Regions from separate parts of the Mesorhizobium australafricanum genome, predicted to be linked through region 3. Evidence: predicted binding sites of a transcription regulator. Region 3 holds the regulator's gene; each other region holds the start of a gene.

Region 1 (7,927 bases), on a different contig from region 3:
TGAGCTCGCCGACACGCTGCATGTGTTCCGGCGCGGCAAGCTGGTCGCCACGCATGGCTTCCGCACCGCCGATCACGAGGAAATTCTCACGCAGGCGCTTGCCGAGAAACAAGAAAAGCAGGGAGGTCAGACATGAGCACCGAGGCCATCGCCGCCGAAAAGCCCAAGCGAAATTACAACGCCCTGTTCGGGCTGACGCTGCTGGCGCTGCTCGTTCTGCTGTGGGTCATCCTGTCGCTGGCGACGTCGAGCTTTGCCTCGGCCAACAACATCTCGAACCTGCTGCGTCAAGGTTCGATGATCGCCATCCTCGCAGTCGGCCAGACCTTCGTCATCATCACCGGCGGCATCGATCTTTCCGTCGGCGCGGTGGTCGGCTTCTCCACCGTCATCGCCGCAATGCTGATCAATGCGGGCGTGCCGGTCTTCGCCGCTATCCTGATCACGCTTCTGGTCGGCGTCGCCATCGGCCTGTTCCACGGTTTCGGCATCGTCAAGATGGGTCTGCCGCCCTTCATCATCACGCTGGCGACGCTGACATCGCTGCGCGGCATCGGACTGTTGATGACCAACGGCAATTCCATCTCGATCAACAACGACGCCTTCCAGGAGTTCTCGCGCAATTCCTTCGTCGGCGTCCCCAATCTTTTCTGGATGGTGATCCTTGTCGGCATCCCGGCCTACATCTTCCTGCATCACAGCCGCTGGGGCCGCTATCTGTTCTCGGTCGGCTCCAATGCCGAGGCATCGCGCCTGTCCGGCGTCAACGTGCAGCGCACCATCTACATGGCCTATACGCTGTCCGGCCTGTGCGCGGCCTTCGTCGGCGTCCTGCTGGCAGCCCGCATCGGCATCGGCAATCCGACCCAGGCTGAAGGTTGGGAGTTGCAGGCGATCGCCTCGTCGGTGATCGGCGGCACCTCGCTCTTCGGCGCGGTCGGGTCGGTGCACGGGCCGCTGCTCGGCGCCTTCATCCTCGCCACCATCAACAACGGCGCCAACCTGCTCAATGTCAACGCCTTCTGGCAGCGGATCATCACCGGCGTGCTGATCATTGTCATCGTCTACTTCGACGGTCTGCGCCGTCGCGGCAAATGAATCCTCCCTGAAACTCCGCGCCGGCCCGGTTCGACCGAGGCCGGCGCTCTTTTTTGGATTGCCCATGAAAGCCGTTGTCTGCCGCTCGCCCGGCGAGCTTGCCCTCGAAGACCGCGACGACCCAGGTACACCTCCGCCCGGCTGGGCGCGCGTCGCGGTCAGCCATGTCGGCATCTGCGGCACCGACTATCACATCTTCGAAGGCAAGCATCCCTTCCTTGCCTATCCGCGCATCATGGGCCATGAGGTTTCCGGCACCATCGTCGAGAAGGGGGAAGGGGTCGATCTCGCTGTCGGCGAGCCGGTCGTCATCAACCCCTATCTTTCATGCGGCAAATGCATTGCCTGCCGGCATGGCAAGCCGAATTGCTGCGTGAAGATCGAGGTGCTGGGCGTGCATCGCGACGGCGCAATGTGCGACGAGATCCTGGTGCCGGGACAGAACATTTATCCCGCAAACGGCCTGTCGCTGGCCGATGCCGCGGCGGTCGAATTCCTGGCGATCGGCGCGCATGCGGTACGCCGCTCGCTCGGAACGCCCGGCCAGCGCACGCTGGTCATCGGCGCCGGTCCGATCGGTCTCGGCACGGCGATCTTCGCCCGCATTGCCGGGCTGGAGGTCAGCCTGCTCGACATGAGCGCCGAGCGCCTCGGCTTCGCCGAAAAGGAACTCGGCTTCGCCGCGCTCGACGGTTCGATGGCACCGCCTGCCGAGCTGGTACGGCAGGCAACCGCCGGCGAAGGTTTCGACCTTGTGTTCGACGCGACCGGCAACACCCAATCCGTGCAATCGGCCTTCGCCCATGTCGCGCATGGCGGCACGCTGGTGCTGGTCAGCGTCGTCAAGGACGACATCACCTTCTCCGACCCCGAATTCCACAAGCGCGAGATGACGCTGATCGGCAGTCGCAATGCGCTGAGAGCCGATTTCGACCATGTCGCGGCCTCGATCCGCAACGGCGCCGTGCTGTTGAACAAGCTCGTCACCCATCGCACGACGCTTGCCCAAACGCCGCGCGACCTCGCCAGATGGGCGCATGAGAAGTCAGGGCTGATCAAGGCGGTTATCGAGGTCGGGTGATCCATCCCTTCGTCATCCACGGGCGGAGCAAGGAGCGTAGCGACGCAGCGCAGACCCGAGGATCCATTCCGTGACTTCGACGCGTTGCAGCGATCCGGAATTCTGCTCCGCTGCGCTCTACGATCAAGGTTACGGCATGGATCCTCGGGTCTGCGCTCCGCTTCGCGTCGCTCCGCCCGTGGATGACGACCTCTGGGGTCGTCCGAACATGACGCGTCGAACGCTAATCGTTGGCCAAGAGCCTCAGTTCCACCCGTTCCGCCGGGAACCTCGACTCCGCGAACTGGATCGGCTGGCCGTCGAGCGTGACGTTGACGGCGACGGTGACCAGCACGATGGCGCCCGGCTGCAGATCCAGCGCGGCGAGATCGTCGGCATCGGCATGGCGCGCCGACAGCACCGTCGAGTGCCGCAGATAATCATTGATGCCGAAGCGCTTGAGCGAGGTAGTGATCGATCCCGTTTCCGCCATTGCCGCCTCAATACCGGCGAAGCGTTTGGCGTCGAACCAGGTCGTTGCCCGCGACACGGGGTGGCCGTCGGCCTCGCCGCGCGTCTCCAGGCGGATGACGGCCGCGCCCTTCGCTATACCCAGCGCCTCGGCGATGCGCCGGCCGGCCGGTTCGGTCGATGACGACAGCAGCGCGATATGCCGCTCGGTCGTCTGCCCCTGCAGCCCGGTCGAGAAGCGCGTGCGCGCGCCGATCGGATAGGACAGCCGCTTGCGCGACAAGACGAAGGTGCCGCGCCCCTGCTCGGCCTTCAGCACGCCCTCCTGCACAAGTGCTGCAATAGCGCTGCGCACCGTATGGCGGTTGACGCCGTAGCGCTCCGCCAACGCCATTTCCGGCGGCAACGCCGCATTCTCAGCGAAATCGCCATTGGCAATCGCCTGCAGGATCCTGTCGGCGATCTGCCGCCACAGCGACACCCCGTTGCGCCTTTCGATACTCGCCGCCAGTCCAGTCACTTATCGCCCCCAAGCATTTTTCCCGCCCTTGTCATCCACCCGTCATGGACTCTCGGTACGAGGTAAGTATAATTTGTATAGTTGTCTATATCAATAGACAAATTTTATGCATGCAAGGAGCGGTGCCATGCGAGGACAGGAAGCGCGCGAGCAGGCCGGGCGAAAGGCCTTGATGGCGACGCTGGCACATGCCGCGGCCGATGACATCGCCCGTCTGTGGAACGAGTCCGGCCTGCCTTCCGAGGCGGAGCTTTTGCGCGGCCCCGAAACCGGACTGGTGACGGTGCGCGGCCGGATCGGCGGCGGCGGCGCGCCCTTCAATGTCGGCGAGGCGACGGTCACCCGCGCCACGGTGCGGCTGCCATCCGGGCAGGTCGGCCATTCCTATGCGCTCGGCCGGGACAAGGGCAAGGCGAAGCTCGCGGCGATCGCCGACGCGCTGTGGCAGGACCGAACCCATCGCGAGGCGGTCGAAACGAAGCTAGTCGCACCTCTGCGGGCGGCGCTCGATGCGGCGCGCGAGACGCGGCGCGTCGAGACGGCGGCGACGAAAGTGGATTTCTTCACCATGGTGCGCGGAGAGGACTGATGAATATCGCCACGCAATCGATCGACGGCGGTTTCGCCGAACCGGTCTTCAATGCCCAGGCCGTGTTCCGCGCCATCATGGACGCGATGGCGCGTCCCGGGACGGTCCAGGCCATGCCGCAACTCGCTCATCCGCCGGTGCCGTTGTCGGCAACGGCCGGCGCTGTGGCGCTGGCGCTCTGCGACAACGACACGCCGGTCTGGCTCGATCCGCCGCTGCAGGCGGAAGCCTCGGTCAAGGCCTGGCTCGGCTTTCACACCGGCGCGCCTTGGGCCAACACGCCGGCCGATGCGCATTTCGCCTTGATCGCCAATCCGAAGGAGATGGCGGCGCTCGACGGTTTCTCGCAAGGCACGCAGGAATATCCCGACCGCTCGACGACGCTGATCCTGCTCACCAGCGATCTCGCCTCCGGCCCGAAGCTGCTGCTCGAAGGCCCCGGCATCGAAAAGACGGCAATGATCGCGCCGACCGGCATGCCGCGCCATTTCGTCGAACAGTGGAAACAGAACAACCAGCGGTTCCCGCGCGGCGTCGACATCATCCTGGCGGCGCCCGGCAGCCTTGCCTGCCTGCCGCGCACCACCCGCGTCAAGACCATGGAGGCATGACATGTATGTCGCGGTAAAAGGCGGCGAAGCCGCAATTGCCAACGCCCATCGTCTGCTGGCCGATCGCCGCCGCGGCGACCGCTCGGTGCCGGCGCTGCGCCTCGACCAGATCGTCGAGCAGCTGGCGCTCGGCGTCGACCGGGTGATGAGCGAAGGCTCGCTCTATGATCGCGAGCTTGCGGCTTTGGCCGTCGTCCAGGCGCGCGGCGACATGATCGAGGCGATCTTCCTGGTGCGCGCCTATCGCACCACGCTGCCGCGCTTCGGCTATACCAATCCGGTCGATACCGGCGCCATGCAGGCCGAGCGGCGCGTGTCGGCCACCTACAAGGACCTGCCCGGCGGCCAGGTGCTCGGCCCGACCTTCGACTATACCCACCGCCTGCTCGATCCGGAGCTTGCCGCCGGCGCCGAAGTCGAAACGCCGGCGCAGCGTCCGGCCGAGGCCGAAGCCATGCCGCGCGTCTCCGCGATCCTCGCCCATGAAGGCCTGATCGAGGCCGACGGCGACATGCCGCTCGACCATGTGCCTGGCGACATCACGCGCGAGCCGTTGCAGTTCCCGATGGCGCGCGACATCCGCCTGCAGGCGCTGTCGCGCGGCGACGAAGGTTTTTTGCTGGCGCTCGGCTATTCGACGCAGCGCGGCTACGCCCGCAACCACCCCTTTGTCGGCGAGATCCGCATCGGCGAGGTCGAGCTGGAACTGGACGTGCCGGAACTGCCTTTCGCCGTGCCGCTCGGCTCGATCCGCGTCACCGAATGCCAGATGGTCAACCAGTTCAAGGGCTCGGCCAAGGCGCCGCCGCAGTTCACCCGCGGCTACGGCCTTGTCTTCGGCCAGAGCGAACGCAAGGCCATGGCGATGGCGTTGTGCGACCGGGCGCTGCGCGCCTCTGAACTTGGCGAGGATGTCGTCGCCGCGGCGCAGGACGAGGAGTTCGTCATCTCGCATTCCGACAATGTCCAGGCGACCGGCTTCGTCGAGCATCTGAAGCTACCGCACTATGTCGACTTCCAGGCCGAGCTCGGTCTGGTCCGCCGCATGCGCGCCGAGCACGACGCCCGCGAGCGTGACGGCACCGGCGAGGAGAAGCGGGAGGCGGCCGAATGATCGAAGGCCTCTCCCACATGACTTTCGTTGTGCGCGACCTCGACCGCATGAGCGACATCCTGAGCGGCGTCTTCGACGCGCGCGAGGTCTATGACAGCGGCGCCCGGAAGTTCTCGCTGTCGCGCGAAAAATTCTTCCTGATCGGCGATCTCTGGATCGCAATCATGGAGGGCGCGCCGTTGTCTGAGCGAAGCTACAACCACATCGCCTTCAAGATCGATGACGGCGATTTCGACCGCTATGCCGAGCGCGTGAAGAAACTCGGCCTCGACATGCGCACGCCGCGCCCGCGCGTCGAGGGCGAAGGCCGTTCGATCTACTTCCACGACGACGACAATCATCTGTTCGAACTGCACACCGGCACGCTGGCCGAGCGGCTGGCGCGCTACGCCAGGGAATTGGAGGTCGCGCAATGAGCTCAGCTGTCTCCGCCGTGACCGGCGTGCCCACCGCCATCGTGGGAGTGTCCACTGGGGCCCTCGTAGCCACCGCCGCCGTACCAACTTTCGGAATTGCCGGAACCTTCCCTTGGCGCCGGAAAAATCCTGCGCCGAAGAAAAAAGACGACGGCGCCGGCGAACGCCAGCAACACGATCCCGAGGTGCATCCATCCTGCAGAATTCATGTCGATCCGGTCCGGTCTCCACGCCTTGCAGGTAAATTCGGTAGCACGAAGCGGATGGTATCACCATGACTGACATCGCCACCTACAACTTCGCCTATCTCGATGAACAGACCAAGCGGATGATCCGCCGCGCGATCCTCAAGGGCATAGCCATCCCGGGCTACCAGGTGCCTTTCGCCTCGCGCGAGATGCCGATGCCCTATGGCTGGGGCACCGGCGGCGTCCAGGTCACCGCCTCGATCATCGGTCCGGACGATGTGCTGAAAGTCATCGACCAGGGCGCCGACGACACCACCAACGCCGTCTCGATCCGCGCCTTCTTCAGGAAGGTCGCCAAGGTCGCCGTCACGACGGAGACGGCGAAGGCCTCGATCATCCAGACCCGCCACCGTATTCCGGAACAGCCGCTGACTGCCGGCCAGGTGCTGGTCTACCAGGTGCCGATCCCCGAGCCGCTGCGCTTTCTCGAGCCGCGCGAGACCGAGACGCGCAAGATGCATGCGCTGGAGGAATACGGCCTCATGCATGTGAAGCTCTACGAGGACATTGCCAAGCACGGCCGCATTGCCACCACCTATGCCTATCCGGTCAAGGTCGAGGGCCGCTATGTGATGGACCCTTCGCCGACTCCCAAATTCGACAATCCGAAGATGCACCGCTCGCCGGCCCTGCAGCTGTTCGGCGCCGGCCGCGAGAAGCGCATCTATGCGGTGCCGCCTTTCACCGACGTCGTCAGCCTCGATTTCGAGGACCATCCCTTCGAGGTGCAGACCTTCGACCAGCCCTGCGCGCTGTGCGGCGCCGAGAATGTCTATCTCGACGAGGTCATCCTCGATGACCATGGCGGCCACATGTTCGTCTGCTCCGACACCGACCACTGCGAGAAGCGGCGCGCCGATCCTACCTCCCCCTCGCGGGGAGGTCGCGCCGAAGGCGCGGGTGGGGGGGACGGCCAATCTTCTCTTTCTTCAACCCGCACCCCGGCGCTGCGCGCCGACCCTCCCCACAAGGGGGAGGGTAAGGAGGCCGAATGACCGACGAACCGCTGCTGCGCGTCGCAGCACTTTCCAAATTCTACGGCTCGCGCGTCGGCTGCGAGGCGATCTCCTTCGACCTCTGGCCGGGCGAGGTGCTGGCGGTGGTCGGCGAATCCGGCTCCGGCAAGACGACGCTGCTCAACTGCCTGTCGACGCGGCTGCTGCCATCCTCCGGCACCGCCAGCTATCGCATGCGCGATGGCCAGTGGCGCGAGCTCTACAGGATGAGCGAGGCCGAGCGTCGCTTCCTGATGCGCACCGATTGGGGCTTTGTTCATCAGAACCCGGCGGACGGGCTGCGCATGACCGTATCGGCCGGCGCCAATGTCGGCGAGCGGCTGATGGCGGTCGGCGACCGCCACTACGGCAGGATCCGCGCCACCGCCGTCGACTGGCTGTCGCGCGTCGAGATCGACGAGGACCGCATCGACGACGAGCCGCGCGCCTTTTCCGGCGGCATGCGCCAGCGCCTGCAGATCGCCCGCAATTTGGTGACAGGCCCGCGTCTGGTGTTCATGGACGAGCCGACCGGCGGCCTCGATGTCTCGGTGCAGGCCCGCCTGCTCGACCTGTTGCGCGGGCTGGTCACCGATCTCGGCCTCGCCGCGATCGTCGTCACCCACGACCTCGCCGTGGCGCGGCTCCTGTCGCAGCGCATGATGGTGATGAAGGACGGCCGCGTCGTCGAAAGCGGCCTCACCGACCGCGTGCTCGACGATCCGCGCGCGCCGTACACCCAACTCCTCGTTTCTTCGATTTTGCAGGTGTGATGATGGCGCTTGAGCACCCCCCTCTGGCCTGC
Region 2 (7,927 bases), on a different contig from region 3:
CAACGCGTGGGTCGCCTTTGCTGCAGACCAGAGCAGCGGGCCTTGGCAAAATCAGATGGCGATCCTGATCACGGCCAACCAGGCATAGCCGCGATAAAGCGTTCTGAACCGGAAGGTTGCGCCGGCGCGCTCGGATTCCGATTCAAGCACATCGCGCAGCGCGGCTCGCGGCTCGACATGGAATTTCCGCAGCCAGCCACGCAGCAAGGCCCTGAACCAGCGCGGCAGGCCTTCCTGCTGGCCGAAGTCGACGACGTGGAGCGAGCCGCCGGGGGCGAGCGCGGCGAGAGCGGCTGCAACCGTTTTTTCCCAACCGGGGATCATCGATAGCGAATAGGACACGAAGACGCGATCGAACTGTGCGGTGTCGAAAAGCGCCTTGGCATCGAAATCCGTGGCATCGCCGCGCGCCAGATTGACTCGTGCCGCGAGACCTTCACGAGCGATCGAGGCATTCGCCGTCTCCAGCATCTCGGCGGAGATATCGAGGCCGAAGAAGCGGGCGTTGGGGTAACGGCGGGCGGCAAGCGCGATGTTGCGGCCGGTGCCGCAGCCAAGCTCCAGCACGGTGCCATTTTGCGGCACGTCCAGCCCGTCGATCAGACGGTCGCGGCCGAGCAGGTAGTATTTGCGGGTCAGGTCGTAGATGTGACGCTGCCAGCGGTAGACGCCGTCCATAAGCTCAGCATGGCTGGCCGGCAGCTCGGTCGTGCTCATGCGGCGCGCTTCACATAGAGGTGGAAGCCGCCATAGATGGCCGAGCGATCCCTGGCGGAGAATTCGCGCGAAGCCTCGTTCTCATAAGTCCACTGGTCGAGCAGCGAGTTGGAGAGGCGGCCGGGCAGCAGGCTGGGCTCGGCCGCGGTGCGGAAGATGACGCGGGCGCCGACCGAGGCGGTGCGGGTGATCTCGGTCCACAAATCGTTGAGCAGGTCGTCGGTCATCCAGTCTTGGGCGTCGAGCAGGACGAAACGGTCGACGCTACCCGCATCCTTGGCGGCCAGGAACTTGATCAGATTGGCGTGGTGAATGGCGACGCGGTCGATGTTGTCGCGGATCGTCTTGTAGTTGCGCTGTTCCAGATAGGCAGGCAACGCGGCCTCGCCGGGTTGCGGATAGCGGCGCGCAAAGGCCTGCCAGGCGAAGTAATTGTTCTTCAGCGGGAAGTCGCAGGCGAGCTTTTCCAGCCGTGCCTTGAGCACGCTCGCCATCGAGCCGTCGCCGGAGGTGATCAGCGAGTCGTACTGGGCCGGCGGGATGCCGAGGCCGAACAGCGAAGCCTTGCGTGAGGTCGCCCAGCGCAGGAGCTTCCTGTCGAAGACCGGCGCCAGCTCCTCGTTGAAGAAGCGGCGTTGCTCGCCGATGTTCTGCGCCTTCATGATGCCGGCCGGGTCGACACCGAACAGCTTGCCGACGCGATGGCCCATGGCGATGAAGAGGCCGAGCAGGCCGGTCTGGTAGAAGTTGCGGTCGAAGACCGAGATGCGGCGGCGGCCGCGCCAGCTGCGGTGCTCCCAGTAGTGGCGGCTGACCGGATCTAGATGCGGCGCGATGAAGCGGTCATAGGCATCCGAATTGTGGCTGGTGTCGGCGGCGCCGAAGAAGCGGAACAGGTCGCCCTGCGACGGCAGGTGGCGCACCGCTTCCAGCTTCATGCGGTTCAGCGCGACATGCGCGGCATTGAGATCGACGGCGTCGATCCTGGCCGGCGAGCGGGTCAGGTAAGCCAGAATGTTGCAGCCGCCCGAGGCGATTGTGACGACCCGGTGGCCGGCGCCGAGCTGCATGGCCTCCATGTCGACATCCGGATCTTCCCAGATCTGCGGATAGACGAGGCCGGAGAACAGGAAAGCGAAAAGCCGCTCGGAAATGCCGTCCTTCGACAATGCGCGGTTCTGGTAGACGGCCTTTCCGACTTCCTTGCCTCGGCGATAAACGAGTTCTCCGGATACGTCCGACATCGCAAGGTGATTCCCCGTTTGCGTTGGCGCAAGCGGGTACCGCAGCGTCATGACAGGCAGGTGACAGCCTGTTGACGGCAGGCTGACGCCGAGGCGCTTCGCGATGGACGCGCCTTAGCCTCGCTTCCATGCATGTCGTCGTTCCAAAATCGCTGCGCACTTTTGGGCGACAGGTATCAGGCTTTTCCGAACGCTCCGGGTGTCGGCGTGGTGACGATGACGGCCTCGCCGGCGTTGAGCGTGGTCTGGTCGCAGGCTTTCAAGACGTCGGTCGACCCGTCATTGCGCCTGATGCTGGTCGAGCCCGCCTCGCCATCTCCGCCGCCGTCAAGGCCCTGGGGTGGGCGATTTCGGTGTGAGGACAGGATCGCGCACTCCATCCTTTCGAGGAAGCGGATGGTGCGCCTGGTGCCGTCGCCGGCGTTCCACTTGCCCTTGCCGCCGGAGCCCTCGCGGATGTGGAAGTCTTCCAGCACGACGGGGAAGCGCAGTTCCAGCACCTCCGGGTCGGTGAGCCGCGAGTTTGTCATGTGGGTGTGAACGCCGGAGGTGCCGGCGAAGCCGCGTCCCGAATTCACCCGACCGGCCGGCGAGCCGGAGCAGATCGTCTCGTAATACTGGTACTTCTTGTTGCCGAAGGTGAGGTTGTTCATCGTACCTTGCGCGTTGGCCATGGCGCCCATCGCGCCAAACAACGCATTGGTGACATGCTGCGAGGTCTCGACATTGCCGGCGACGACGGCGGCAGGGTAGGCGGGCTTCAGCATCGAACCATCGGGGATGATGATGTTGATCGGCCTCAGGCACCCGGCATTCATCGGGATCATGTCCTCAACCATGACGCGGAAGGCATAGAGCACGGCGGCGCGGGCGACGGGCTCCGGCGCGTTGAAATTATTCTTCATCACCGGCGACGTGCCGGTGAAATCGACGGTCGCCTCGCGTTTTTGACGGTCGACGGTGATCTTGACCTTGATCACCTGGCCGGTGTCGGTGGGGTATTCGTAAGCCGCGCTGTCGGGAAGCCGCTCGATGACGCGGCGCACGCTCTCGGCAGCGTTGTCCTGGACATGGCCCATATAGGCTTCGACGACATCGAGGCCGAAATGCGCGACCATCTTGCGCAATTCCGCCACGCCCTTTTCGTTGGCGGCGATCTGCGCCTTCAGGTCGGCGATGTTCTGGGTGGGATTGCGCGCGGGATAAGGATGGTCGGTCAGCAGGGTCTCCAACTCCTTCTCGCGGAAGCGGCCGCGATCGACGATGCGGAAATTGTCGAACAGCACGCCTTCCTCGTCGACCGTTGTGGCCAAAGGCGTCATCGAGCCGGGCGCGGTGCCTCCGACATCGGCATGATGGCCGCGCGAGGCCGCCCAGAACAGGATTTCCTTGCGCGCATCGTCGAAGACAGGCGTCACCACCGTGATGTCGGGCAGATGCGTGCCGCCATTATAGGGGGCATTGAGCGCGAAGACGTCGCCGGGATGGATGTCGCCGGAATTCAGTCGGATGATGGTTTCGACCGAACGGTCCATGGAGCCCAGATGCACCGGCATATGCGGCGCGTTGGCGACCAGCGCGCCGTGGCGGTCGAAGACGGCGCAGGAAAAATCGAGCCGTTCCTTGATGTTGACCGAATAGGCGGTGTTCTGCAGCGTCACGCCCATCTGCTCGGCGATGGACATGAAGAGGTTGTTGAAGACTTCCAGCATCACCGGATCGGCTTCGGTGCCAAGTGCGGCGGCACGCGCCTTTCTTTCCGTGCGGCGTATCACGACGTGGTTGAGATTGGTGATCTCGGCACGCCAGCCCGGCTCGACGACGATGGTCTGGTTCGGTTCGATGATCAGCGAGGGTCCGGCGACCGTGTGGGATGGCCGCAGGTCTTCGCGGCGGTAGACGCCAGCCTCGTGCCAGCGGCCTTCGGTATAGAAGCCCCGGTTTTCCAAAGGCTTGGCCTCGGTCCTCGCCGGTCCGGCAGGCGCGTAGCCTTCGGCCTTGTCCTGTCGAGCGGCTTCCATGCCTTCGACGGCGACGGTCTCCACGACGATCGGCTTGTCGTCATAGACGAATCCGAACTGTGCCTTATGCGCGGCCTCGAAATCGCTTCTGGCACGGAAGATCGAACCGTGCTCGAAATTCACCGGCAGCGCCGTGTCGGTGCCGTCATAGCGGATATGCAGGACAGGCTTCGTTGAAACCGCGTCCCCGGCAATGCCCTGCTCGCCAAGCTCGGCGACAACCTCGCTGCGCAAGGCCACGATCAGTGCCTCGATCGCCGCACGCGATTCCTCGGCAAGCGGCTGCAGCAGACCCTGCTGGCGCGAGGCGAAGACCGACGAGAGGCCGATGCCGTAAGCTGAAAGCAGGCCGGAGAAGGGGTGGATCAGCACGGCTTCCATGCCGAGCGCGTCGGCAACCAGGCAGGCATGCTGGCCGCCGGCGCCGCCGAAACAGTTCAAGAGATATTCCGTGACGTCGTAGCCGCGCTGCACCGAGATCTTCTTGATGGCGTTGGCCATGTTCTCGACGGCGATGGTGATGAAACCCTCGGCGACGGCCTCGGGCGTCCGGCCATCGCCGATTGCGGCGGCAAGTGCCGTGAATTTTTCGCGAACCACCCCGACGTCGAGCGGCTGGTCCTGGCCTGCGCCGAAAATCGCCGGGAAGAAATCGGGCTGCAATTTGCCGAGCATGACGTTGGCATCGGTGACGGCGAGCGGGCCGCCGCGCCGGTAAGCGGCCGGGCCGGGATTGGCGCCGGCGGAATCCGGGCCGACGCGGAAGCGGCCCGCTTCATAATGCACGATCGAGCCGCCGCCGGCGGCGACCGTGTGGATGCGCATCATCGGGGCCCGGATGCGCACGCCGGCGACCTCGGTGTCGAAGGCGCGCTCATATTCGCCGTCATAATGGGCGACGTCGGTCGAGGTGCCGCCCATATCGAAGCCGATGACCTTGTCGAAGCCGGCGAGCTTCGCCGTCTCGACCATGCCGACGACCCCGCCCGCCGGTCCCGAAAGCAGCGCATCCTTGCCCTGGAACATGTCGGCGGCGGTGAGACCGCCCGACGACATCATGAACATCAGACGCGGACCGGCACCCAGTTCGCCGGCCACCCGCTGCACATAGCGCGACAGGATCGGTGACAGATAGGCGTCGACCACGGTGGTGTCGCCGCGGCCGACCAGCTTGATCAGCGGCGAGACCTCGTGAGAAACCGAGATCTGGCTGAAGCCGATCTTGCGGCAGACCTTTGCCACGGCCTTTTCGTGGTCTGGGTATTTCCAGGCATGCATGAAGACGATGGCGACCGCGTCGATGCCGTCGGCCTTGGCCTGTTCGATCGCCGGGCGGCACGCGGCGATGTCGAGCAATCGCTCGATGCAGCCATCGGCGCGCACGCGCTCATTGACCTCGATCACCCGCTCATAGAGCTGCTCGGGCAGGATGATCTCCTTGGCGAAGATATCCGGCCGCGCTTGGTAAGCGATACGCAAAGCGTCGCGAAAACCCTTGCTGATGAGCAGGAGCACACGATCGCCCTTGCGCTCGAGCAGCGCATTGGTGGCAACAGTGGTGCCCATTTTGACGTCGCCGATCGGGTCGGCGGAAATGACCGCGCCGGCTTTCAAACCCAACAGGTCGCGGATGCCCTGGATAGCGGCGTCCGCATAGGCCTCGGGATTCTCGGACAGCAGCTTTCGAGGGTGCAGCCGACCTCGCGGATCACGACCGATAATGTCGGTGAAGGTGCCGCCGCGGTCGATCCAGAAATCCCATTTCCCTGTCTTTTCGGCTGCCGGCATTCTGCTGATCCATTATGTTTTCGAGCGTATGTTCTGTTAGTTCGGGATTCCGGCGCCAGCAATCGCAAGTTGATGTTACACATGGAAACGCAACGTTACGAAACCGACGCGCCTGCTGATGCATTTCCTTTGGGACCGCTCACCGAAACGTGAGCGTTTGTTGAAGGAGAGATACCATGAAGAAGCTCATTCTGGCGTCTGTTTCGGCGCTCGCCCTGCTGGGGGTCGCGGCTTGTAGCGACAGTGGTACCGACAAGACCACCACGCAGAGCACCAATCCCCCGGCCAACGAGCAGCCGATGAAGCCGGTTTCGCCTGACGCTTCGAAGCCCGCCGAACCGGCTCCGGCAACAAATCCGGCTCCTGCCGCGCCTGCGAAGTAGGAGCTGATCGATAATATCGAGGAAGGCCGGTATTGCCGGCCTTCTTTTTGCGTCGATCCGGATGTCGCCGATCACACCTGCGGCATCGTCCCGGCTTGATAGGACCGCCCGGTTCGCACTATGAAGCCGGCATGTCGATTTGGGACCGCCTCGGCGACTTCATCGCTCGTGTATCGTCGTCGGCGTCCTCGGGCGTCGCGGACGTCGTCGAAGCCGTGCGTACCGTGTATTCGGGCGATCCGGACCTGCGCCGGCGCGTTGCCTTCTCGGTGGCGATGATCGCGCTCTCGGCGAAGATGGCTAAAGCCGACGGTATCGTCACGCAGGACGAAGTGCGCGCCTTCCAGGAAATCTTCGAAGTGCCGCCAAGCGAGACACGCAATGTGGCGCGGCTTTACGACATCGCTCAGCAGGACGTTGCCGGGTTCGAGATCTACGCCCGGCGGATGGCGCAACTCTGCGGTTCCGGCCATGCCAACTGCATGATGCTGGAAGACATCCTTGACGGTCTGTTCCATATCGCCAAGGCAGACGGCCTCGTCCATGAGCGGGAAGGGCAGTTTCTGCACCGGATCGCCGAGATTTTCCGGATCGATGAGACGCATTACGAGGCGATCCTGTCGCGGCACGTCAATCTAGGCGCCGCCGATCCCTATGTCGTGCTGGGCATCGAGCGCGGCAAGCCGTTCGAGGAAATCAGGAAACGCTATCGCAAGCTGATATCGGACAATCACCCCGACAGATTGATCGCGCGCGGTCTGCCGCAGGAATTCATCAAGATCGCCACGACCAGGGTCGCGGCGATCAATGCCGCCTATGAGATGATCGAGCGGGGCCTCAGGCAGGTATGAGCGGTTTTCTGCCCGACCAGCCAGGTGCGGAGGTCCGGGTGTCGCCGAATTTCGGTCCGCGCCTCGGGACGTTGAGGCCCGACATGATCGTGCTGCATTATACGGGGATGGTAAGCGGCGCCGGTGCCGAGGCGTGGCTATGCGATCCGGCAAGCGAAGTATCCTCGCATTACCTTGTTCATGAGGACGGCCGTATCATTCAGATGGTGCGCGAGAGCGATCGTGCGTGGCATGCCGGCAAGAGCTCCTGGCTCGGGCGAACCGACATCAACTCCTGTTCGATTGGCATCGAGATCGCCAACCCCGGGCATTCGCTGGGCTACAAGGCCTTCCCCAGACGGCAGATCGACGCCGTGATCGACCTATGCGCGGGTATCGTGGACCGTTATTCCGTTCCTTCCGCAAGGGTGCTGGCGCACTCGGACGTGGCTCCGGGCCGCAAGGTCGACCCGGGCGAGAAATTCCCCTGGAAGGCGCTGTTCGTGGCCGGTGTCGGTCACCTTGTAACGGCGGCTCCGATAAAACCGGGCGCTGCGCTGAAGGCTGGTGACACCGGCTCCGATGTCGAGGCACTGCAGTCGATGTTGGCGCTCTATGGTTATGGCGTTGAGATATCGGGTATTTACGACCGGCAGACGGAAATCGTGGTGGCGGCGTTCCAGCGGCATTTCCGGCGGCGTCTGGTTGATGGCGTGGCGGACAGTTCGACGACCCGCACGCTGGAGAGGCTGTTAGCTTCCGTAAGGATAGCCCTCGCCAAATAATCGCGCTGGGCCCCTTAAATTACAATCTGTCACTTAAAGTGAATTGCGCCGCCTTCATTGCCGCCAATTCCACCGCCAAATGCCTCTCCCGCAAGTCGTCGGACGTCTATCCCCCCGGATGCTCCGACGTTGAATTGGCGTAACTGCGTGAATTTCTTC
Region 3 (7,927 bases):
CAACTGGCCTGGACGGGCGCACTCATAATCACCCTGACGGTTCTCGGGCTGAGCATCATCGCCCGCAGCCTAACCGGACGCAGAGAGGACAGATGAAACCGATGTTGTCCACCGACCTGAACGTAGCCGACACGACAGTCGAGAAGGCCAAGATCGAGGTCAAGAACCTCAACTTCTACTATGGCCAGTCGAAGGCGCTGAAGGACATCAACCTGTCCCTGCCCGAGCGCAGCGTGACCGCCTTTATCGGGCCGTCGGGCTGCGGGAAGTCGACGCTGCTGCGCGTGCTCAACCGCATCTACGAGCTCTATCCGAAGCAGAGCGCGGAAGGGCAGGTGCTGCTCGACGGCAAGAACATCCTCGACCGCTCGCAAGACCTCAACCTGCTGCGCACCAAGATCGGCATGGTGTTCCAGAAGCCGACGCCGTTCCCGATGTCGATCTACGAAAACATCGCCTTCGGCGTCAGGCTCTATGAGAAGATCAGCAAGGCCGAGATGGACAGCCGCGTCGAGCAGGCGCTGAAGCGCGCCGCGCTCTGGACCGAGGTCAAGGACAAGCTCAACGCCAGCGGACTGAGCCTTTCCGGCGGTCAGCAGCAGCGCCTGTGCATCGCCCGCACCGTGGCGGTGAAGCCGGAAGTCATCCTGCTCGACGAACCGGCCTCGGCGCTCGATCCGCTGTCGACGGCCAAGATCGAAGAGCTGATCGACGAGTTGCAAGTCGACTACACGATCGTCATCGTCACCCACAACATGCAGCAGGCGGCGCGCGTGTCGCGGCAGACGGCGTTCATGTATCTTGGCGAGCTGGTGGAGTTCGACCGGACCGAGAAGATCTTCACCTCGCCGCGCGAGAAGCGCACGCAGGACTACATCACCGGCCGCTTCGGCTGAGTTCATCGAGGACATCATTATGGCCGAACATACCGTCGCCTCCTTCGACGAGGATTTGAGGCAGATCAGCCGGCTTATCAATGACATGGGCGATCTCGCAGGCTCCATGGTCGGCGCCTCGACCAGGGCACTGCTCGAGACCGACAATGCGCTGGCGCAGCGCGTCGTCTCCGACGACGCCATCATGGACGCGCGTCAGCGCGAGCTTGACGACCGCGCCATCACGCTCATCGCCAAGCGGCAGCCGATGGCGGACGATCTTCGCCACGTGGTCGGCTCGATCCGCATGGCGGGCGACCTCGAACGCATCGGCGACCTTGCCAAGAACATCGCCAAGCGCGTAGGTTCGGTCGGCGTCAGCGCGGCGCCGCGCGACCTCACGCATTCGATCGATTCCATGGCGCAGCTGGTGCTGATCCAGGTCCAGGCCGTGATCCAGGAATATACGGTGGGCGACGCCACGGCGCTGGCCAAGCTTCGCAACGACGACGAGCGCATCGACGTCAAATACACCTCCGTCTTCCGCGAGCTCCTGACCTATATGATGGAAGATCCGCGCAACATCACCGCTTGCACGCATCTTCTGTTCTGCGCCAAGAATCTCGAACGCATCGGCGACCATGTGACCAACATCGCCGAGAACGCCTACTATGTGCTGACCGGCATCCAGTTGCCCGCGAATCGCCCGAAGCAGGACGAGACGGCAATGTCGGCGCCGGCGGCCTGACAAGGGTAACCTGCAATGATCGCGCCACGCATCATGGTGGTGGAGGACGAGGAGCCGCTGGGGGTGCTGCTCCGCTACAATCTCGAATCCGAGGGTTACCAGGTCGAAGTGGTGACCCGCGGCGACGAGGCCGAAATCCGCCTTCAGGAAAACGTTCCCGACCTGCTCGTGCTCGACTGGATGGTGCCGGCCGTTTCCGGCATCGAGCTTTGCCGGCGCCTCAGGATGCGGCCCGAGACCGAGCGGCTGCCGATCATCATGCTGACGGCGCGCGGCGAGGAAAGCGACCGTGTGCGCGGCCTCTCGACCGGCGCCGACGACTATCTGGTCAAGCCGTTCTCGACGCCGGAGTTCATGGCCCGCGTCAAGGCGCTGCTGCGTCGCGCCAAGCCGGAGGTGCTGTCCAGCGTGCTCAAGGTCGGCGACATCGTGCTCGACCGCGAATCGCATCGCGTCTACCGCAAGAAGAGCGAGATCAGGCTCGGCCCGACCGAGTTCCGGCTGCTCGAATTCATGATGCGTCATCCCGGCCGGGTATTCTCGCGCAGTCAACTGCTCGACAATGTCTGGGGCGAGACGATCTATATCGACGAGCGCACGGTCGACGTGCATGTCGGGCGCCTGCGCAAGGCCGTCAACAACGGCCGCATGCCCGATGTCATCCGCACCATCCGCGGGGCGGGCTATGCGATCAGGGAAGATTAGGGATATGCCGATATTCAGGTGAGGCCGGCCTGCGAATGGCGGCTTCCTGCGCTTCCGGTACTCACGTACTTAAGTACGCTCCGTTCCGGCCTTCGCCGGCCGAAGCGCTCATAAGTGTTTCCGCCCTATGAAGGCTACGGCCGGCGTAGGCCGGTTGTCGGAATCCACCATTCTCGACTCGGCCTGACCTGAATCTCAGCATATCCCGGCGCTTGAGCCTGCCGTTCATGCGACGTGCTTGCCCGCTCTCGCCTGGCCCCCGGGCGCGAAAATCTCCTGGTCGACGAAGGTCAGCGCGCGGGCGGCGCAGCCTTCGCGGATGAGCGGCAATTCGTTCGGCTCGGTGTCGAAGGAGATCGATTTCGAGTGCTGGCCGCCGGCGGTCTGGGCGATCGCTTCTCTCAGCGCCGGCTCGATCAGGTCGAAGGCGGCCGCGCTGACGCCGACCATGGCGACAGGCGCCGGATCGATCAGGGCGAACAGGCTGCCGAGACCGAAGCCAAGCGCTTCGCCGGCGCGGCGATACGCCTCCCGCTCCGGACCGTCCTCCTGCCGGGCCTTCGCGGCAAGCGCCCGCATGTCGGCGTCGCCGACGTCGACCGGCTCGGCGTCCTCGCTCATCTTCATGGCGCTGCGCCAGATCGCATAGTTGCCGGCATAGGCCTCGACGCAGCCGCGGCGGCCGCACCGGCAAAGCGCGCCGCCCGGACGATGGATCATATGGCCGAACTCGCCGCCCGAGGAATGGGTGCCGGTGAACAGCGCGCCCTTGAGCACTAGGCCCATACCAATGCCGTGCGAGAGCAGGATGGCGATGAAATCGTCACGATAGCGCTCGGGATCGCGCCATTGCAGCGCCACCGCCATCATGTTGCAGTCGTTCTCCATGGTGGCGGGGATGCCGAATTCCTTCTCGAGGATGTCGGCAAAAGGAATGTCGGTCAGCGGGGTGATCGGCGACCACAGCATGGCGCGCGCCCGGGAATCGGTGATGCCCTGAATGCCCATGGCGATGCGGGCGACGCTGCCGACGTCGAGGTCGGGATCCTGCAGCCGGCGCCGGACGATTGCCATGCATGCGCCGATCAGCTCGTCGCGCGGCATGACAAGCGTGTCCAGGCGCTGCTGTTCCTCGGCAATCACCTGGCCGGCATAGTCGATGACGGCGACCGACAGGAAGTTCAGCGACAGCACCACGGTCAGCACCGCGGCGGCTTCGGGGTTCAGCGCCAGGCCGATCTGCGGGCGGCCGCGTTTCAACGCCGTCGGCTCGTTGGCCTTGCTCTCGGTGAGAATGCCCTCCTGGATCAGATCGGCGGAAATCGCCGAAATGGTCGAGTGGCTGAGCCCGGTGGTGGCGGCAATCTCCGTCCGCGATGGCTGGCCGGCGCGGCGCACGGCCGAAATCACCATGGCGCGGTTGCGCCGGCGCAAATCGTCGTGGCGGATTCCGACCGACATTATCTCGCACCGTCCTCCCGGGTCATCGCGGCCTTGTGATGATGCCATGGCCTGTCGCTGACACCCCAGCAATAGTGGCAGAAGCCAAAGCCGATGTCATTATTTATTGCGAACGTCGAAAAAAATGCCGGGACCCATCAAAGGCCATCAGAATCGCGGTTGACAGCGTCGTTTCGCTGGATCACTATTTTTTTGAGGCTCGAAAAAAAGCCTCTGTGCCGGCCTTCGGGCCAGTCTGGGTCGCGCCGCACAGGGCGCAGGGAGGATATCATGAAGAAATTCGCAGCCGCCATTCTGGCGGGCGTTGCCATGTCGCTGACGCTGGCGTCGGTCGCCGAGGCGAAGGGCAAGGTGATCGGCGTCTCGTGGTCGAATTTCCAGGAAGAGCGCTGGAAGACCGACGAAGCGGCGATGAAGAAGGCAATCGAGGCCGCGGGCGACAAGTACATCTCCGCCGACGCGCAGTCCAATCCGGGCAAGCAGCTGACCGACGTCGAAAGCCTGATCTCGCAGGGCGCCAACTCGCTGATCATCCTGGCGCAGGATGCCTCGGCGATCGGGCCGGCGGTGCAGAAGGCGCTCGATGAAGGAATCCCGGTCGTCGGCTACGACCGCCTGATCGAGAACAAGGACGTGTTCTACCTGACCTTCGACAACAAGGAAGTCGGCCGCATGCAGGCCCGCGAGGTGTTCAAGGCCAAGCCTGAAGGCAACTACGTCTTCATCAAGGGCTCGGGCGCCGATCCGAACGCCGACTTCCTGTTCTCGGGCTCGATGGAAGTGCTGAAGGAAGCCATCGACAGCGGCAAGATCAAGAATGTCGGCGAGGCCTATACCGACGGCTGGCTGCCCGCCAACGCGCAGAAGAACATGGAGCAGTTCCTGACCGCCAACGACAACAAGGTCGATGCGGTCGTGGCGGCCAATGACGGCACCGCCGGCGGCGTCGTCGCGGCGCTGACGGCTCAAGGCCTGGCCGGCACCGTTCCGGTCTCGGGCCAGGACGGCGACCACGCGGCGCTCAACCGCATCGCGCTCGGCACGCAGACCGTGTCGGTGTGGAAGGACGCGCGCGAGCTCGGCAAGAACGCCGCGGAGATCGCCTCGCAGCTCGCCGACGGCAAGAAGATGGCCGACATCGCCGGCGCCAAGGACTTCACGACGCCCGGCGGCAACACCGTCAAGTCGCTGTTCCTGACCCCGATCGCCATCACCAAGGACAATCTCAACGTCGTCATCGACGCTGGCTGGATCAAGAAGGACGAGGTTTGCGCAGGCGTTGCCGCCGGCAGCGTCAAGGTCTGCAACTAAGCTTTGCCGACGTTCGATCTCAACACTTGCGCCGCGGCGCCGGGAGGGTTCAGTGTTTTGCCATTGAACCTCCCGGCCCTTTAACCGCCGCAATTCCGGACGGAAAACCGTCAAACACTTTTCCTGGAATTGCTTCAAAGCCGCGGCGTTTTTTCAATAAGATTTGTGTTTCCGCCTCTGGCGGATAGCTTCTAGGCTTGGCTCCGGCATCCGCGCCAGACGGGCAAGCCGGCGGGAGGAAATCATGACCGACACGACGTCTCCCTCACAGGCAGACACCGCGCGTGCATCGGAACTAAGCGCCGCCGCCCGGTTCCTGAAGGCAACCGAGCTCGACACACGCATGCTCGGCATGATCGGCGCGCTGCTCCTGATCTGGACCGGGCTGCATGTCATCTCCAGCCTGCGCCTTGGCGTCAATCCGCTCGACTTCGACAGCCGCACCTTCCTGACGCCGCGCAATCTCTGGAACCTGTCGGTGCAGACTTCGGCCGTGGCGATCATGGCCTCCGGCATGGTGCTGGTCATCGTCACGCGCAACATCGACCTGTCGGTCGGATCGGCCGAAGGCGTGATCGGCATGGTCATGGGCTTTGCCCAGGTGCATTTCCTGGTGCGCTTCGTCGGGCTTGAATTGGGCAATCCCTGGATCTGGATCCTGGCGTTGCTGATCGGCCTGGCGCTCGGCCTGCTCATCGGCGCCTTCCAGGGCTTCATCATCGCCTATCTCGAAGTGCCGGCCTTCATCGTGACGCTGGGCGGACTGCTGGTATGGCGGGGTGCTGCCTGGTGGGTCACCAGCGGCCAGACGGTGGCGCCGCTCGACGCTACCTTCCAGCTGATGGGCGGCGGCCCGGCGGGCTCGATCGGCGCCAGATGGAGCTGGGCCGTCGGCATCGTCGCCTGCCTTTCGGTGGTTTTCATGCATTTCAACGGCCGCGTGCAACGCAAGCGGTTCCGCTTCCCGCTGCGTCCGATCTGGGCCGAGACGCTGCTCGCCACGGTCACCTGCGCAATCATCCTGGGCGCGGTGTGGCTCGCCAATTCCTATCCGTGGCCGGTCGGCATCGTGAACCGCTACGCCGCCGCCAACAACATCACCGTCCCCGAAGGCGGGCTGTTCATCGCGCATGGCATCGCCATTCCGGTGCTGATGGCCGTCGCCGTCGGCCTGATCATGACCTTCGTCACCAAGCGCACACGCTTCGGCCGCTATGTCTTTGCCATTGGCGGCAATCCGGAAGCAGCCAATCTTGCCGGCATCAACACGCGCTGGATCACCATGAAGGTGTTCATGATCATGGGCGTGCTGGCGACGATCGCGGCGGCGATCTCGTCGGCCAGGCAGAACTCCGCGACAAACGTGCTGGGAACGCTGGACGAGCTCCTGGTCATTGCCGCGGCGGTCATCGGCGGCACCTCGCTCGCCGGCGGTTCCGGTACGGTGCTCGGCGCCATGCTGGGCGCATTGCTGATGCAGTCGCTGCAGTCCGGCATGGTGCTGCTCGGCGTCGATTCGCCGCTGCAAAGCATCGTCGTGGGCGCCGTGCTGGTCGTCGCGGTCTGGCTCGACACCATATATCGCAAGCGCGTCTGAGCATGGTCCCGAAACGTGGAAACCGGTTTTCGGACCGCATCATGCTTGAGCATGGACTTCAGGGGAGGAACAACGATGATAGCTGACAAATCCGCTCCCGCCGGCGTTCCGCTCGTCGACATGCGCAACATCTCGATCGCCTTCGGCGGCATCCGCGCCGTCGACGACGCGTCCGTCGATCTTTTCCCCGGCGAAGTGATGGCGCTGCTCGGCCACAACGGCGCCGGCAAGTCGACGCTGATCAAGATCCTGTCAGGCGCCTACAAGCGCGATAGCGGACAGATATTCATCAATGGCGAGGAGGCTTCGATCGCCAACCCGCGCGACGCCAAGAAATACGGCGTCGAGACGATCTACCAGACGCTGGCGCTGGCCGATAATGTCGATGCGGCGGCCAATCTCTTCCTCGGCCGCGAGCTGATGACGGGCTGGGGCACGCTCGACGACGTCGCCATGGAAGCCGAGGCGCGCAAGGTGATGGGCCGGCTCAATCCGCGCTTTCAACGCTTCAAGGAGCCGGTCATCAAGCTGTCGGGCGGGCAGCGGCAGTCGGTGGCGATCGCGCGCGCTATCCTGTTCAACGCCCGCATCCTGATCATGGACGAGCCGACGGCGGCGCTCGGCCCGCAGGAGACGGCCCAGGTCGGCGAACTGGTCAAGCAGCTCAAGGCCGACGGCATCGGCATCTTCCTGATCAGCCACGACATCCATGACGTGTTCGAGCTCGCCGACCGGGTCTGCGTGATGAAGAACGGCCAGGTGGTCGGCACCGCGCGGACGGTCGATGTCACCCAGGACGAGGTGCTCGGCATGATCATTCTCGGCAAATGCCCGCCCGGTGCCATCCCCGGGCCGGGCGCACTGAGGATCGCGGCTTGAGGCGATGAATTAGCCGGCTGCCGGTGGCCGGCTCCCATGCCAGCCGCCTTCATGGTTTGGCCTCGCCATTGTCTTGTCATCCAGACTTGCCCATAAAGGTTCGACCGTTCCTGGACCCGGCTTGTTGAAGAAACTCTTCCCCATCGTCGCTTTCATCGCCGTCGCCCTGATCAGCCTGACGATGGCGGGGTTTGCCTATTTCGCGACGCAAGAGGCGGCGCGGATAAAATTCGAAGGCACCGCCGACGATGCGCTCAGTCGCATCGAGAGCCGCATCGATCTGCATCTGTCGCTGCTGCGCTCGACGCAGGCGCTGTTCGATGCGCGCAACGGCGACATCAAGCGCGGCGA
Region 4 (7,927 bases), on a different contig from region 3:
GTCTGCCGCAAAGTCTTAACTCCGCTCTGCTGGTACAAACCTCTTAATGAAGCCGGCAATTGACGCAAGCGCGGCGCGGGTCTAAAGGGTCGTTATCCCGTGGTGATTTGGCCGGTCGGCTTGCAGCCACGTTAAACAAGTCGCTAAAGGACCGTCGAGCCGCAAGGCTATATGGACCGGTTGCGACTTCGCGGCCGGTTTTTTTGTGTCTGGAAGCAGGGCTATGAGCACCAAGAAGCGCAACTGGAAACCTCAGACGGCACTCGTGCATGGCGGAACATTGCGTTCCGGCTTCGGCGAGACCTCCGAGGCGATGTACCTCACCCAAGGCTATGTCTATGAGACGGCGCAGGCCGCGGAGGCCCGTTTCAAGGGCGAGGAGCCGGGCTTCATCTATTCGCGCTACGCCAATCCGACCGTCGACATGTTCGAAAAGCGCATGTGCGCGCTGGAAGGGGCCGAGGATGCCCGCGCCACCGCCTCCGGCATGGCGGCTGTCTCGGCCGCATTGCTCTGCAGCGTCAAGGCCGGCGATCATGTCGTCGCGGCGCGCGCTTTGTTCGGCTCCTGTCGCTGGGTGGTCGAGACACTGGCGCCGCGCTACGGCATCCAGGCGACGCTGGTCGACGGCACCGACATCGCCAATTGGGAAAAGGCGATAAGGCCGAACACCAAGCTGTTCTTCCTGGAAAGCCCCACCAATCCGACGCTGGAGGTGGTGGATATCACGGCAGTCGCAGCACTTGCCAATTCAATCGGCGCCCGGCTGATCGTCGACAATGTCTTCGCCACCCCGCTGCAGCAAAAGCCGCTGCAGCTCGGCGCCCATATCGTGGTCTATTCGGCGACCAAGCATATTGACGGCCAGGGCCGCTGCCTTGGCGGCGTCATCCTGTCCGACAAGAAATGGATCGACGAGAACCTGCACGATTATTTCCGCCACACCGGCCCGAGCCTGTCGCCCTTCAATGCCTGGACGCTGCTCAAGGGCCTGGAGACGCTGCCGCTGCGCGTGCGCCAGCAGACCGAAAGTGCAGGCAAGATCGCCGATTTCCTGGCCGGCAGGCCGGAGATAGCCCGCGTCATCTATCCGGGCCGCGCCGACCATCCGCAGGCCGATATCGTCAAGAAGCAGATGTCGGGCGGCTCGACGCTGATCTGCCTGGACGTCAAGGGCGGCAAGCAGGCGGCCTTCGCCTTGCAGAACGCGCTGGACATCGTGCTGATCTCCAACAATCTCGGCGACGCCAAGAGCCTGATCACCCATCCGGCGACGACGACGCATAAAAACCTGAGCGACGAGGCGCGCGCCGAGCTCGGCATCGGGCCTGGTACGCTCAGGCTCTCCGTCGGTCTGGAGGACACCGACGATTTGCTGGCCGACGTCGAACAGGCGCTGAAGGCGGCCAAATAAGACCTGTCGCGGCGCTCGCCGCGACCATAAGACTTCAGGCGAGCTCTTCCAGTTCGGTCATCGCCTTGGTGCTGATGGTCATGGCGTTGCCGCGCCATTCGACGGCGCCGCCGAACCAGGCGCGCGCCCAGATGGCGGGCAGCATCGCGTCGCGCGCGATCATCGCGGTGACGCTACGCGGCGACAGATACCAGCCCTTGGCCGAGGCCAGCAGGCATTCCGGCAGATAAGCGATAGCCAGCACGCACAAGGCCGTGCCAGGCAGGCTGACCCCGGCGCTTGCCGCGGCAATCAGCGCCAGCAGCAGCGGCATCGCGGCGCCCGTCAGGATCTCGGGCGCGAAGAACAGCGGGAATGTGACCCGACGCAGCCGCGCCCAGCGCGCCTGGCGCGACCAGATCTCGGCTAGCGTGCGCTGGCCGAGCGGCTGCTCGAAGGGCGAGGCGACGAGGTTGACGCGCAGGCCCATGCTGTTGACCAGCTTGGTGGCGGCCGCGTCCTCGGCGATCTCGGCGCCAAGCGCCTGAATACCGCCATTGGCGTCGAGCATCGGCTTGTTCCAAAGCATGCTCTTGCCCTGGGCAAAGCCGAGGCCAACCGCTTCGCCGGCATACTGCCAGCGCGCCTGCAGCGTGTTGAGGAAGGCGCATTCGACTTCGGCCCAAAAACCGTCCGGCCGCGAGCCGATCGGCGTCGAGCAGACGAGCCCGGTACCTGGGCGCCATGCCGCCATCAGATGCTGGACATAGTCCGTCGGCATCAGCACGTTGGAATCGGCGAGGATCACCCAATTGTGCCGCGCCGCCTGCCAGCCCTTGACGCAGTTGTTGAGCTTGGGATTGGCGCTGATGCGGTCGTCGCCGATCAGAAGCCGCGCCGGAACCTTCGGGTAGCGCGCGATCGCCGCATTGATGAGCTTGACCACCGGGTCTTCGGCGTGGGCAACGCAGAAGATCAGCTCATAGCGTGGCCAGTCGAGCGAGAAGGCGCGCTGCAAGGTCTCCTGCGTGAACGGCTCGACGCCGCGCGACGGCACGATGATCGAGACCGGCGGCTGCGCGACGGCGGGCGGCACGATGGCACGCCGCCGTTTCAGCCGCGACGAGGCGAGCAGAATGCTGGTGAGATTGCAGAGAAGAAGGGCTGACGAAGCGAGCGCGGCTGCGATAGTCGGTTCCATCGAGATCTGGTCACTCCCGAAAGGCCGCATGCGGCCGTTTCATCAGTCGACAGAGCGCCCGAGTCGCCCGGCACGGTTCGTGCACACCAACATTGTCATGTGTCACTTAAATGACATTGTTTTTCGGCACTTGCGCTTAAAGGCCGGCAGGACGGCCAGCGGCCTCGCGTGATAACAGCGAAGTGCTGCAGACATTCCCCTGTGGCGGCAACCGGAGTAGCCCATGTATCGCGCAGTGACGCGCAACATCGAAGTGCTGGTCAGGCCCTTCTACCTGGAGGACCGATCCGATCCGTCCGAGAACCGCTATGTCTGGGGCTATCAGGTGACGATCGACAACCGCTCCGACGAGTTCGTGCAGCTTTTGTCGCGCTATTGGCACATCACCGACGGCCGAGGCCGTGTCGAGGAGGTGCGCGGCGCCGGCGTCGTCGGCGACCTGCCGGAACTCAACCCCGGCGACAGCTATCAGTACACCTCAGGCTGCCCGCTCTCGACGCCGTCGGGCATCATGGTCGGCCACTATACGATGCGAAACGGCCGCGGAGAGACGTTCGATATCGCCATTCCCGCCTTCTCGCTCGATATGCCGGGGACCAGGCGGACGGTGAATTAGACGTCGGCGACAGCCTCTTTCTCCCCGTTTACGGGGAGAAATGCCCGGCAGGGCAATGAGGGGCGGCGCCAAGCCTCTGGGATTTTCCTTGAGGCAGAGGAAGGCCACGCATGGCGGACGCCATCTTCACCAACGTTCGCGCTGCCCCTCATCCGCCCTTCGGGCACCTTCTCCCCGTGAAACGGGGAGAAGGAAGAGGCTTACTTCACGAACTCAGCCGGGTCGAAGTCGTATTGCGTCGAGCAGAACTCGCAGGCGACATGGATGCCGCCGTCTTCGGTCGAGTCCTTGATCTCCTCAGCCGAGAAGCCTTCGAGGATGCCGCGGATCTTGTCGCGCGAGCAGGAGCACTGGTCGGCGACCGGAACGCCGCGGAAAACGCGCACGCCATGTTCGTGGAACAGCCGGTAGAGCAGCCGCTCGGCGCCCACGGTCGGATCGATCAGCTCTGTCGGCTCGATCGTGCCGAGCAGCGCCAGCAATTCCTGCCAGGAATTGTCGGCCGGATGGTCCGCCACCTCGCGGTGATCGCCGTCGCCGCCCGAAATATCGGGAATGCGCATGCGCTCCGGCGACTGCGGCAGGAACTGCGCCAGGATGCCGCCGGCGCGCCACTGTTCGCGCGCGCCGGCCGGGCCGGGCGTGACCAGCTTGGCGACCGACATCCTGATTTCGGTCGGGATCTGCTCCGACTGGCGGAAATAGGTGCGCGCGGCGTCCTCAAGCGAGGTACCGTCGAGCTGGACGATGCCCTGATAGCGCTGCGTATGCGCGCCCTGGTCGATGGTTAAAGCCAGCACGCCGTTGCCAAGCAACGTCTGCTGCGAGGTCTCGCCGGCGGCGATCAGGGCCTGCAGCCGGTCGGCATCAAAGCGCGCATAGGCGCGCAACGCATGCGGCGTGGTGAAATCAGCCACCAGCATGTCGACCGGCCCGTCGGTGCGGGTCTGCAGGATGAATTTGCCTTCGAACTTCAGCGAGGTGCCGAGGAGCACGGTGAGCACGCAGGCTTCCGCCAGCAGGCGGGCGACCGGCTCGGGATAATCGTGGCGGCTCAAAATAGCGTCGAGCATCGGCCCGAGCTGCACGGTGCGGCCGCGCACATCGAGCGGCGCGACCTCGTAAGGCACGACATGATCGTCGCCGGCGAAGCCGAATTCACCGAGTTGGGGTTTATGCTCAGCCAAAGTCTGGGTTTCCAACATGACAATACTCCGGGGCGCAGCCATGCCGCCCGGTGAGCCGCATGCGTCGAAGCGCGTTCAATTTACGTGATGGCCCCCAAATAGGCATCACATATCCCCGGATCAAGTCGACATCCCCGTACCGGCCGCGTCGGATCAAGCGCCCAGGCACCAGGCCAGCACCGCCTTCTGGGCGTGCAGTCGGTTTTCGGCCTCGTCGAAGACCACCGAATTCGGCCCGTCGATGACCTCGTCGGTGACCTCCTCGCCGCGATGCGCCGGCAGGCAGTGCATGAACAAAGCGTCGGACTTGGCCTTGGCCATCAGCTCCGCGTTGACCTGATAGGGCAGGAAGACGTTGTGGCCTCGGGCGCGGTGTTCCTGACCCATCGAGACCCAGCTGTCGGTGATGACGCAGTCGGCCTGGTCGACGGCTTCTTCGGCCGAGCGCGAAAAGCGAACCTTGCCGCCATTGGCCTTCGACCAATCGACATATTTCTCGAAAGGTTCGCTGCCTTCCGGCACCGCGACATTCAAGTTGAAACGGAACCGTGCCGAGGCTTCCAGCAGCGAATGCAGCACATTGTTGCCGTCGCCGGTCCAGGCGAAGGTCTTGCCGGCCACCGGACCGCGATGCTCCTCATAGGTCATGACGTCGGCCATGAGCTGGCAGGGATGCGTGTCGTCGGTCAGCCCGTTGATGACCGGAACGGTGGCGTTCTCGGTGAGTTCCAGCAGCCGGTCATGCGAGGTGGTGCGGATCATGATGGCGTCGACATAGCGCGACAGCACCTTGGCGGTGTCGGCGATGGTCTCCGAGCGGCCGAGCTGCATCTCGGTGCCGGTCAGCATGATGGTCTCGCCGCCGAGCTGGCGCATGCCGACATCGAAGGACACGCGCGTGCGCGTCGACGGCTTGTCGAAGATCATGGCCAGTACCTTGCCATCGAGCGGCTTTGAACGCTCCCCGGCCTTGAGCCTGGTCTTTCGCGCCACCGCGTCGTCCAGCATGATGCGCAGGTCGCCCGCCGAAACGGCGGATAGATCGGTGAAGTGGCGAACACTCATCGGCAGGTTTCCAGAAATTATTTCGCGGCTTCGGCCGCTATCGCGTCGGTCAGGCCCTTGGCGCCGCCACGGATTCGCTTCAGCGCCTCGCCGATCTCGTCGTCGGTGACGGTGAGCGGCGGCAGGAGGCGGATGACATTGTCGCCCGCCGGCACGGCAAGCAGGTGCTGGTCGCGCAGCGCCATGTTCACCTTGGTGTTGGGCATGGCGCATTTCAGGCCCAGCATAAGGCCGGTTCCCCTGATGCCTTCGATAACATCGGGAAACTCGTCGGCGACTGCCGCAAGGCCCTGTTTCAGCAGCAGCGCCTTGCGCTGCACGTCCTCCAGGAAGCCGTCGGCCAGAACAACGTCGAGCACGGCATTGCCGACTGCCATCGCCAGCGGATTGCCGCCGAAGGTCGTGCCGTGCACGCCGGCCGTCATGCCGGTCGCCGCCTCGTCGGTGGCAAGGCAGGCGCCCATCGGAAAGCCGCCGCCGATGCCCTTGGCGATCGCCATCAGATCGGGCGTGACGCCTGTCCATTCATGCGCGAACAGCTTGCCGGTGCGGCCGATGCCGCACTGGACTTCGTCGAATATCAAAAGCAGGCCATGCTTGTCGCAGAGTTGCCGCAGCCGCTTCAGCGATTGCGTCGGCACCGGGCGTATGCCGCCCTCGCCTTGCACCGGCTCGATCAGGATCGCCGCGGTCTCCGGCGTGATCGCCTTTTCAGCCGCGTCGATGTCGTCGAAAGCCACCTGGTCGAAGCCCTCGACCTTCGGGCCGAAGCCTTCGAGATATTTGTACTGGCCGCCGGCGGCGATCGTCGCCAGTGTTCGGCCGTGGAAGGCGCCCTCGAAGGTGATGATGCGGAAACGCTCGGGATGGCCCTTGACGAACTGATAGCGCCTGGCCGTCTTGATGGCGCATTCCAGCGCCTCGGCGCCCGAATTGGTGAAGAACACCTTGTCGGCAAAGGTCGCATCGGCCAGCCGCTCGCCCAGCCGGCGCTGCTCCGGGATCTCATAGAGGTTGGAGACGTGCCAGAGCTTGGCGGCCTGCTCGGTGAGCGCCGCGACGAGATGCGGATGGCTGTGGCCCAGCGAATTCACCGCGATGCCGCCGGCGAAGTCGAGATATCGCTCACCCTTGTCGGTGACCAGCCAGGTCCCCTCCCCACGGTCGAAAGCCAGGGGTGCGCGAGCAAAGGTCTCGTAAAGCGCCGAACCGCTCATTATATGCGTCTCCGGAACCGGAAATCAAAAAAGCCGCCAATGCGGCGGCCTTTGCGGCTTATCATGTTTTTCGGCCATGAAGTCAACGAAAACGTCACGCAGAAGCGCGTGGCAAGCCCCTGACGCCACGCCGGCACGTGATAAGGCCGCAAGTTGGGGAAAACCGTAAAAACCGAATCGGTGTTGCCTTTGGGACTCTTGTCACCGAGTCAGCGCATAAGGTATTTGTAGTCGAGAAATAACTATATTTCGTGCGGCGGACCTAGATCACCCGGTACATGTGGTGTCGTTTGCCCGGCGAGAGCCGGCTCGGGAAAGGATTCTGGCTGCCGCACGCTTCAGCAGGAGCGCGGTCTCATGAACTGGACTGACGAGCGGGTAGAACTTCTCAGGAAATTGTGGTCGGAGGGTCTGAGCGCCAGCCAGATTGCCGCACAGCTTGGCGGAGTGAGCCGCAACGCCGTCATCGGCAAGGTGCATCGCCTGAAGCTGTCGGGCCGCGGCCGCGCGACGGCCGCCCCGGCACGCCAGAAGAAGGTGGCGCAAGGCGCCTCGATGCAGAAATCGGTGGCTCGCGCCGCCAGCACCTCGCGCCATGTGACGGCTTCCGTCGGCGCAACGGCGCTGCAGATACAATTCGACGCTGAGCCAGTGGCGCGTCATTACATCCGTCCGGTCGAGAACGTCGTGGTGCCGATCTCGCGGCACCTGCAGCTCGTCGAGCTCAACGAACGCACCTGCAAATGGCCGAACGGCGATCCGCTGTCGGAAGATTTCAGCTTCTGCGGCAACGACGCCGCCGAAACGGGACCGTACTGCAAGTATCATTCCCGTGTCGCGTTCCAGCCGGCGGCGGAACGGCGGCGGGCGCGCTGAGCGAATAGCGAATAGCGAATAGCGAATAGCGAATAGCGAATAGCGAATAGCGAATAGCGAATAGAACGGTGCTGGCATCCGAGTACGGCGCAAGCTTCGTTTGTCCCTATTTGGCTACTCGCTATTCGCTTTTTTCACAGCCATCCATTCTTCTTGAACCGCCAGTAAAGGAATGAGCAGATCATGGCCATCGCCGTCAGAATGATGGGATAGCCATATTCCATCTTCAATTCAGGCATGTCGGTGAAATTCATGCCGTAGATACCGGCGAAGGCAGTGGGTACCGCCAGAATGGCGGCCCATGAGGCGAGCTTCTTGGAGATCGCGGTTTCCTGGCTCTGTCCGACAAGAAGGCTGGCTTCGAAAGCGAAG

The links. Region 3 encodes PhoB, which activates phosphate uptake and scavenging genes when phosphate is short. Its sites were predicted from a motif close to TGTCATNNANCTGTCAT; they were not measured.
Region 1: a site for PhoB is predicted at 3,179-3,195, ahead of phnF (phosphonate metabolism transcriptional regulator PhnF). Genes of this name have one in related genera too.
Region 2: a site for PhoB is predicted at 2,022-2,038, ahead of RFM98_RS14010 (BtaA family protein). Genes of this name have one in related genera too.
Region 4: a site for PhoB is predicted at 2,694-2,710, ahead of RFM98_RS09415 (ceramide glucosyltransferase). Genes of this name have one in related genera too.

What each region holds. Positions count from the first base shown of each region.
Region 1 is NZ_JAVIIT010000009.1:103,642-111,568, forward strand. It holds gene RFM98_RS18815 (sugar ABC transporter ATP-binding protein) at 1-136, shown strand, start outside; gene RFM98_RS18820 (ABC transporter permease) at 133-1,098, shown strand; gene RFM98_RS18825 (zinc-binding alcohol dehydrogenase family protein) at 1,163-2,179, shown strand; gene phnF (phosphonate metabolism transcriptional regulator PhnF) at 2,403-3,149, opposite strand; gene phnG (phosphonate C-P lyase system protein PhnG) at 3,277-3,738, shown strand; gene phnH (phosphonate C-P lyase system protein PhnH) at 3,738-4,349, shown strand; gene RFM98_RS18845 (carbon-phosphorus lyase complex subunit) at 4,351-5,463, shown strand; gene fosX (FosX/FosE/FosI family fosfomycin resistance hydrolase) at 5,460-5,879, shown strand; gene RFM98_RS18855 (alpha-D-ribose 1-methylphosphonate 5-phosphate C-P-lyase PhnJ) at 6,154-7,122, shown strand; gene phnK (phosphonate C-P lyase system protein PhnK) at 7,119-7,895, shown strand.
Region 2 is NZ_JAVIIT010000006.1:166,260-174,186, forward strand. It holds gene RFM98_RS14005 (class I SAM-dependent methyltransferase) at 52-717, opposite strand; gene RFM98_RS14010 (BtaA family protein) at 714-2,012, opposite strand; gene RFM98_RS14015 (hydantoinase B/oxoprolinase family protein) at 2,138-5,770, opposite strand; gene RFM98_RS14020 (hypothetical protein) at 5,947-6,153, shown strand; gene RFM98_RS14025 (TerB family tellurite resistance protein) at 6,285-7,004, shown strand; gene RFM98_RS14030 (peptidoglycan recognition protein family protein) at 7,001-7,768, shown strand.
Region 3 is NZ_JAVIIT010000012.1:25,327-33,253, forward strand. It holds gene pstA (phosphate ABC transporter permease PstA) at 1-96, shown strand, start outside; gene pstB (phosphate ABC transporter ATP-binding protein PstB) at 93-896, shown strand; gene phoU (phosphate signaling complex protein PhoU) at 916-1,623, shown strand; gene phoB (phosphate regulon transcriptional regulator PhoB) at 1,639-2,328, shown strand; gene RFM98_RS21740 (ROK family protein) at 2,554-3,789, opposite strand; gene xylF (D-xylose ABC transporter substrate-binding protein) at 4,060-5,100, shown strand; gene RFM98_RS21750 (sugar ABC transporter permease) at 5,345-6,697, shown strand; gene RFM98_RS21755 (ATP-binding cassette domain-containing protein) at 6,773-7,576, shown strand; gene RFM98_RS21760 (CHASE domain-containing protein) at 7,701-7,927, shown strand, end outside.
Region 4 is NZ_JAVIIT010000004.1:29,629-37,555, forward strand. It holds gene RFM98_RS09405 (2'-deoxycytidine 5'-triphosphate deaminase) at 1-11, opposite strand, end outside; SAM riboswitch at 90-167, shown strand; gene RFM98_RS09410 (O-succinylhomoserine sulfhydrylase) at 224-1,414, shown strand; gene RFM98_RS09415 (ceramide glucosyltransferase) at 1,449-2,594, opposite strand; gene apaG (Co2+/Mg2+ efflux facilitator ApaG/CorD) at 2,818-3,210, shown strand; gene RFM98_RS09425 (Hsp33 family molecular chaperone) at 3,411-4,439, opposite strand; gene argF (ornithine carbamoyltransferase) at 4,551-5,462, opposite strand; gene RFM98_RS09435 (aspartate aminotransferase family protein) at 5,480-6,679, opposite strand; gene RFM98_RS09440 (GcrA family cell cycle regulator) at 7,037-7,555, shown strand; gene RFM98_RS09445 (magnesium and cobalt transport protein CorA) at 7,690-7,927, opposite strand, start outside.